2 regions of the Paenibacillus stellifer genome follow, and region 2 is predicted to be linked to the other one. Evidence: predicted binding sites of a transcription regulator. Region 2 holds the regulator's gene; the other holds the start of a gene.
What was found. The regulator LexA, encoded in region 2, represses DNA repair genes until DNA is damaged. The targets are predictions, from matches to a motif close to CGAACATATGTTCG.

Region 1: PSTEL_RS21430 (YhjD family protein) is a predicted target of LexA. The motif match lies at 1,867-1,880, and genes of this name have one in related genera.

Annotation. Positions count from the first base shown of each region.
Region 1 is NZ_CP009286.1:4,647,357-4,651,626, reverse strand. Features, by position in the region: gene PSTEL_RS21440 (HesB/IscA family protein) at 275-634, shown strand; gene PSTEL_RS21435 (hypothetical protein) at 878-1,351, shown strand; gene PSTEL_RS21430 (YhjD family protein) at 1,450-1,824, opposite strand; gene PSTEL_RS21425 (nuclear transport factor 2 family protein) at 2,041-2,481, shown strand; gene PSTEL_RS21420 (CPBP family intramembrane glutamic endopeptidase) at 2,536-3,318, shown strand; gene PSTEL_RS21415 (helix-turn-helix domain-containing protein) at 3,503-4,270, shown strand, end outside.
Region 2 is NZ_CP009286.1:3,258,353-3,262,622, forward strand. Features, by position in the region: gene PSTEL_RS15010 (hypothetical protein) at 1-236, opposite strand, end outside; gene PSTEL_RS15015 (DUF896 domain-containing protein) at 285-494, opposite strand; gene PSTEL_RS15020 (LysM peptidoglycan-binding domain-containing protein) at 651-1,058, opposite strand; gene lexA (transcriptional repressor LexA) at 1,333-1,959, shown strand; gene PSTEL_RS15030 (L,D-transpeptidase) at 2,076-2,414, shown strand; gene PSTEL_RS15035 (hypothetical protein) at 2,707-3,039, shown strand; gene PSTEL_RS15040 (carbohydrate-binding protein) at 3,854-4,270, shown strand, end outside.

The sequences.
Region 1 (4,270 bases), 1.4 Mb from region 2:
ACCCGCAAAGTGAGGCTTGTACCAGGCAGCGGGTTCAGGCTAGTTCATTCAAAAAAGCAGAGCCACGGAATGGCGGCTTGTCGGCGTGCGGCGAGTGAAGTATACTTGATTTAAATATAAGAAATTCTAAGCTTAGCGCTTAGTCTCGGCTCTATATTTCTTGGTTGACGTCAGGGTGTCTGAAGTGCCGCCGGGCGATTAACCTTGTTGCAGCGTCTAACTTCGGACCGGTTACCGCCGGTTACTCATAGAACTTTAAAGGAGGCTACAAGCCATGATTACGATCAGCGATGCGGCTGCCGAGCAGCTGAAGACTATGCGGGATACGCAGGAGGTTCCGGACATGTTCCTTCGCCTGGGCGTCAATGCGGGGGGATGCAGCGGCTACTCTTATGCGATGGGTTTTGACGATGTTGAATCCGACAAGGACGTGTACATGGATGTGAAGGGCCTTAAGGTTGTCGTGGAAAAAGACAGCCTCCGTCTTCTCGACGGGCTGGAAATCGACTTCGAGGAATCCGGCATGACCGGCGGCTTCACCATCAACAACCCGAATGCCACCGCCACTTGCGGCTGCGGACACAGCTTCCGTACAGCGACGGATGCGGGCAAGCCGAGTGAGGAGCCTTGCTAAACCGCACCGTTTCAAGGTTGTGGATTACGACCTCTACTACGTCATAGTCGCGTTGACTATTTCGTATTGGAGGTCGTTTTTTGTTGCGCTAAATAAGAAGACGCGTAGAGTCCCGAAGGGGCGTACAAGGTGCAGGGACGCTGGAGCTATGTATTAATATATTGCAACTATGCTTTCGAGTATTTATAATCAAAGGTAAATTTTTACAAATAACCGAAAATATGATTTTTCTTTGGAGGATGTATGAGATTTCATAAGAAGTATTTAATAGTTCTATTTTGTTTACTGTCTATTTTATCAGGATGTAATAATTCGAATTCCATTACTGAGAAAGAATTAAACCAATTTGTTAACAAAGAAAATTTAAAGTTTGTATCAATAAAGAGATTGAATAATTCGGAAGCTTATATTTTTAGCTCATCTTACATTTATATTTATCGTGATTCTTCGAATTTCTCTAAATCTACAGTGTCTATAAGAGATGGTATTTCATTCGGTGGTATAGAAAAAGGTTCAATCGGACTTATAATTAATAACACCGAGGTCTTGAGAAATGCAAAAACATATTGTGTAGTGATTGATGGTAAACGTGAGTATGAATACTTAGGTGAAAAGTATTTAATTATAGAAGATTATAGGATTTGGAACCCGACTGCACAGTTGAAAATTCAATTCCTAAATGATAAAAATGAGAAACTATTTGAAACCGATTATTAATGAATTTTTCAGCAACCCGGGAAGCAGGAGAAACGAGTTGGAATTCTCTTCTTTCCGGGTTGTGAATTACAGCCAGCACTTGGCGGAGCAGTACCCCATCAGGCTGTGGTTGACGGTTTTTGGAGAGACAGATATTTGCGCATGAGCTTGACCGCGAGCTCTGCAATTTCGGCGTTGGTCAGGAACAGGTTGCCATGATGGCCTCTGCATAAATAGTGGACCGACATTCCGCTTGCCGTTCGTTCCTCGTCATAGACGCGGATTCCGCGCCTTACGGCTTCGAAGCGTGTCAGCCGCACCTCGACGGACAAGCGCTCACGGGCTGCATGGATCCAATCGACATACGGGTCGGGCGTACGGAAGTTAAGAAAGATGCGGGTATCGCGCTCGAATGCTCGCAGGACCATTGGCAGAATGATATATGGTTTAATCAGCGCCCGGTCGGCGTCTGTGATCGGTAGTGGTGTGGCCATTGCAAGGGGACCTCCGTTCAATGATGTCTAATTATCCTGACGCGAATATACGTTCGTATTATAACGCTGATAAGAAATTCATGCAAGTAACTTTAGCGCTGATCACCGCTCCCCAAGGGAATGATCACGGCCTTGTCGGTTTTTTACAATACAGGATCAGCATAGTTCTTTAGCATTGGAATCAGCAGGCAGAGAATGTTCTAGGGGGAGTCTGAAGTGACAAAGGCAGAAGATGCGGTGGTGGAATTATTTGTTGCTGTAGATTCGCGTGACTGGGATACGGTAAGAAGAGGCTTGGCAGATCAAGTGCTGCTGGATTATTCATCCATGAACGGGCAGCCTCCGGCCTTGTTAAGCGCGAATGAAATTATTGATTCCTGGAGGAATGTTCTGCCGGGTTTCGACTCTACGCATCATCAATTGGGCAATATGCTTGTGCGTGCCAATCAATCGGATGCCAGCTTGTTTTGCTATGGAACCGCAACTCATTATCTGGAGCATGAGGGCGGGAATGTATGGACTGTCGTCGGAAGCTATGATTTTGATCTGAAGGAGACGAATGGTGGATGGCGGATTATCAAAATGAAATTCAATTATAAGTACCAGGATGGAAATGCCGAACTCCCGGGGCTTGCGATAGAGAACGCGAAGAAGTAACGAGCACTGCTCTCGCGATAATGACAGTTGAACTTTTGAAGGAGGATCATCGGCATGACCAGGCTTCGACTATATATCCTGTTTTCCTTCGGCTTTACTTGGCTGCTGTGGCTTCCGCTGCTGCTTGAACGGCAATGGAGCATCCATCTGCCGCAGCTTCCCGGGCAATTCTACCTGGCCTCCTTCGGCCCGCTGCTGGGCGCTGCCGCTGCATGTCTGATTACGGAAGGACGGAAGGGACTGGGAAGCTGGCTGTCCCGAACCTTCGCTGTCCGCAAGGCGGGCAAGGGGATGATAGCGGCTGTGCTGCTGATCCTGGTATACATCGCCGCGGCGCTGGCCGCCCAGCGGCTGATTGCCGGCCATTGGCCGGATTGGAGCCAATTCGGGCGGACAGAGAAGCTGCCCGGCCGGAATGCGGCAGTAACGGCGCTGATCTGGATGCTTACCTTCGGCCTGGGAGAGGAGTCCGGCTGGAGAGGCTACCTGCTGCCGCTGCTGCACAAGCGCTATTCGCTGCTCGGAAGCTCGCTTGCAGTGGCGGTGATCTGGATGCTGTGGCATCTGCCCGCTTTTTGGTTCAATGAGACCTACCTGCATATGGGCTGGGGCCTGATTGGCTGGGGAATTAGTCTGGCTTATGGCTCCGTGCTCTTGGCCTGGCTCACCCGGCTGGGGAACTGGAGTGTGCTGCCGGTAATAATCTGGCACGGCGGCTTCGACCTGCTGACCGCAAGCGATCAAGCGGCGGAGGTGATGGCCATGGCGTGCAGCATGCTGGTGATTATCCATGGCGTGCTGCTGATGCGCCGATTGGCGGCTGAAAGACAAGTGTGACTATTTAATGTTGCCATAATTTCAAAGATGGACCTCGCGCTGAGTGGAGGTCTGTCTTTTTGTATTTCCAGTCTGCCCGGAATCGCCCTCTCTGTTTTTTTGCGAACAGATGTTATTGACAAAAGGGCTCACTTCTTAATACACTCACTATATCAAGATTATATAGTTCTGTGAGGGATAAGCCATGCGATACTTACCGCAAATCGATTTAGGTATCCGCCAATACATTGAACATCGCCTGGAGACAGGGGAGGTTCCGATGCCTGCCGATACTTCCGTGTATCTGATCTTTATTTTGTACGGAGGCGGGGTCTATAATGGGGTTGGTATGAAAGCAGGAGATGTAATTGCCCTTGGACTGAACAAGGACCCGATGATTGGATTCTCCCACTATACGGAGCTGTTCATGGTGGAGATGGAATTCCGCCTGTTTTTTCAGCTTACAGGGATTGTACCGGCTTTCTGCCAGCAGGTTATCCCGCTAGATGAAGACGTATTTCTGGCCGAATTGTGCAGCAGACTAATGGAGACTCCTTCACCTCAGCGTCCGGGAGTCATCGAACAGGCATTTTTGTCCCGGATACAACAGGATAAGCATTTGGTATGGCGAAAGCTGGAACGGATTGATCTGGCTTCCAAAATGCTAGGGTCTGTCAGCTATGTTCAGTATGATCATTTGGCCAGCCAATTGAACGTCTCCTTACGGCAGCTGGAGCGGGATTTCTCCGCGATGTTAGGGATAACCCTGAAAGATTATGCGCGAATTCAGCGCTTCCACCGCTCCATCCGGTTCATGAAGAAAATGAGTGCGGCCGAGGCGGCGTTTCTGTCCGGGTACTTTGATCAAGCCCATATGACGAAGGAATTCAAGAAATTGTCCACATGGACACCGGCGCAGGCTCTGCAGTGCTATGATTTGAATTTTGAGGGAATTCCTCTGGGCGAACGAAGT
Region 2 (4,270 bases):
CAGTTCATCACGGAGTTGTTCTTCGAACCGTTTGCTGCCGCGTCAACCTGGGCGATAAAGGCATACAAAATGCCGAGCGTCACAAGGACAACCGGAAATGCAATGTTTCTTCCTTTAAATACATCGCTTTCAGCCTGTGAACGGGAGGCATGAATCGATTCCTTGCCTTCCTTCTTCCTTTTTTTGTTAAGCTGCTGTGAATTGCGTTGAACCATTCTTTCCCAAGAACGGGCCATTTCCTTTCCTCCTAGTCATACTGAAATATCTATGAAAGGACAGGCCCCTTAGTGCAGGGGCTTGCTGCCGTTCCCATCATTTCCTTCGTTATCTACAATTTCAATGGATTCAAGCTGAGCGCGGAAGTTACGGCGCACGTTGCCCAGATAAATTTCACGGAGCCTGGCGCGTTCCGCCAATTCTTCCTCGTTAAGCCCTTCGCTCTTCTGCTTGCGGGCAAGCTCGTTAATCCGGTTAACCAGTTCATCTATGTTCAAACCATTTCCTCCTGTCGAAACATGACATTTAAGTCATTCTAACTTTGCCATGAGAAAAAGAGCTTGTCAAGGCGATCCCCTGAAAGCTCTTCGACATCTGATATTGGGTTGGATTGTGATCATTAGCTAAAGATCGCTGTGCTGGTAGCGCCTGTCTTACTCTTCATAGATAGGAACCGAAATCACCTGGCCTGCCTGCAGCCCGCTGACATTCAGATGATTATGCTCACGGATCGCCTGCATGTAGACTACTGTTCTCATATTCGACGGCTTGTACTCCTGAGCGATGCCCCACAGCGAGTCTCCCGATTCTACAACAACCTTACGTTCCTGCTGAGGCGATTTCTCGGAGCTGGCGAACACCTGGTTCACAAGCGTGAAGCCGGAAATTATCATAAGAAGAATTAACGAGATCTTGAACATGCCAATACGGTTCAACACCGTTATAGAATTGACACTTCGGTTAGATCCCGAACCGTTGACTTTGTTCGTCGAGCGGGTTTCCTGTCTAACTGCCGGAACAGATTCTTCATTATAGATGCTCTTATATGTACCATATCTCATGGGTATCATCCTCCAAACACTTGTTCTTACTTACAAAACTAATATAGCACGAACATGCGTTTCGATCAAGAGGTTTTTCGAACGAGTGTTCCCTTTATTTTTTGAAGCAATTTAAGCCTCTTCTTTACTACTAAACTGAAGTTGAGAGGTTACTATTTCTTAATGCAGATTCAGCCATTACAGGTTTGCTTCATCAATTTTAGAACTTATGTTTGTGCGAACGAAGGTTCTGTGTTATAATTTTCCCAAACATTACTACATGGGGTGTATTCCGATGTCAAAGATCTCGAGTCGCCAGCTGGCGATCCTGGAGTTTATACGCAACGAAGTTCGCAGCAAGGGGTACCCGCCCTCAGTCCGGGAGATAGGTGAAGCCGTTGGACTAGCCTCCAGCTCGACCGTTCACGGTCATCTGGACCGGCTGGAGAAGAAAGGCCTTATCCGCCGCGACCCGACGAAACCCCGGGCCATTGAACTGCTTGGCCAGGAGGAATCCGAGAATGTTCATCAATTTGTCCAGACGGTCGCAAGAGTACCGGTTGTCGGCAAGGTTACCGCAGGCATACCGATTACGGCGACAGAGAACATCGAAGATTACTTCCCCCTTCCTACTCATTATGTTGGGGACAACAAGGTATTTATGCTCTCCGTGTCGGGTGACAGCATGATTGAAGCGGGCATTATGAATGGCGATTATGTCATCGTCCGGCAGCAGCAGACCGCTGACAATGGTGATATCGTCGTAGCGATGACCGAGGAAGATGAAGCTACAGTCAAGACCTTCTATAAGGAAAGGGATCATATTCGGCTTCAACCAGAGAATCCGTCTTACGAACCGCTTCGCTTGAACCGGGTTACGATTCTCGGCAAGGTTATTGGTCTTTTCCGTGATATTCATTAAGCTACTATAACAGCAGCACTTAAAGGCAGAGCCGTACAACGGCGCTGCCTTTTTTCATTATGATTAGCATTTCATATGAATTTGGGGGCATAGGATGATAAAAAGGGGGAATCACTGTGCCCAACTACCGCATCATAGTCGATCTGTCCGACCATATGCTGTATCTCCTGGATCAGGACACCGTAATTCGGGGCTTTCCCGTCGGGATCGGTAAAATGCTGACCGTAACCCCAGCCGGTGAATATACCATAATCAATAAGCAGCCAAATCCTGGCGGGCCCTTCGGCGCTTATTGGCTCGGGTTATCCAGACCGCATTACGGGATTCACGGCACGAACAATCCGGCTTCCATCGGCGGCAACGTGTCGCATGGCTGCATCCGGATGCATAATCAGGATGTGCTGGAGCTGGCCCGCACCGTTCCGCTTCATACCCGGGTCACAATCCGGAAGTAAGGCGGCGCTATTTGTAAGCTAAAGACTCAGCGCAAAAACCGCCGCCCGGCGGTTTTTTACGATGGCGGTCATTTTGCCAATACTGATTCTTCAATTGAAGTTCGAAGCAAATGACGATCGAGTTGCGTTATCCGCATGAATCAGCATTTAAGCTGGCAGAACGCCCCTCCTGTCCGATCCAGAACAGCCGCAGTTTCAATTTCCCGTGCAATTCAATGCCCGATTAACCAAAAACTTAGAGTACGCATAGAGTGTGATACGGAGGATGCGCTCAATATCCATTTTCGAAATTATGCTCAGGGAGGAAGGAAAGACCATGGCTCCTCTCGGAAACCGCAACAATTCAGGCGCCAAGAAGAAAAGCACAGCGTCGACAGTTAAGAAGAATAAAGGGCTTGAAGTGGCGGTGGCTGCATTGTTGTTGAGCGGTAAGCTTAAGGTTGATTCCGTTCAAATGTTCACCGACGCTTCTCTGTTCGTCAGCCTGGTGGGGAAATACAAAACATTGAGCGATATGGGCGACACCAATGTCGATAAGCTGGTTAACTTTATGAACGAGAACGGCAACTTAACATTGAACGATTTGATGGGAGCTCTAAAAAAGCAAACCGGGAATAACAAATAACTTCAAAAGAAGGTGTGTCCGAATGAGCGATTTTGACGGCGAAGGGTTTGCTGTGAACATACTCCTGGTAATTGTAATTACATTGTTGATTATGGGATCGACAGATATCGAGGATTTGACCGGCGCCCCTACTTCTTCCTGAATACCGCCCAGGCTTTGCCTTGGGTCTCCCATGATCAATCAGCCTAATATGTAAAACTCCCCGCAAGGTGGTCAAGCCCTCATGCACCGATTGATCTTCTTCACGATAACATTTCAACATATCACTGCATGAAAAATTGCACTCTTAAAGCCAGTTCCGAAAGAGCCATTGCCGCCTGATTGAGAAGAGCTTAGACATCCAATTCGAAAAGTGTCTCCACAGGAGGAATAACCTGGGCCACTTGAAGAACTTACTGTTTTTTATTCAGCGGTAAGGATCAAAATCAAAGAAGACATCTACCCCGGCAAAAAAGGTACAGCCTCCATTTTCTGAAGGACTGTACCTTTTTCTATGAATGGAATTTTCCAATGGACTCGGCGAATATCGACAGCCTTTAAGGTGACTTTTGTGCTTCCTTCCTGTTTATCGACCTTTTATGACATATTATCCCATATATTATTCTAGTACAATGTTACTTTATTACTATTTACATATAATTCTGCTAAAGATATCCTTATTGATAGGAAATAATTAACATTCAACAATTTACAACCAATTCTCAAGTTTCAAAGGAGGAATGAAAAAACACAAAGAAATGTGCAAACGTATGAACAACATTCTTGTCGGCTCAAGACCCGGTGTTTAAAAATTAAAATTAGAGGAGAGATAGCAGTGAAAGCAATTAAAAAACTTTTTGCTGGATTGATGATGTTTACTCTGATTTTTGGTGTATCCTTTGTGGGATCGGCATTTGCCAGCGGTGATGAGGTCAAGCTTCTTGATTCGGATGTCAGCGTTATTTATAAACCTGGATATGTCGGATTCAGCGGAAATATTGATGTTGCTAATCTGGGAACCGTGAAAAATGTCACTGTCCATTACACGACAGATAACACAAATTGGTATGATACCAGTGCGAGTTATGTAGGGCCGACGGATGGAACCCATGAGAAATGGAATTTCAGCATCTTCACAAATGATTCTACAACAGATCATTCCGAGTTGAAGAATCTGAGCTTCGTAAAATTCGCAATCAAATACGAAGTGAATAACCAGACCTATTGGGATAACAACGGGGGAGTAAATTAT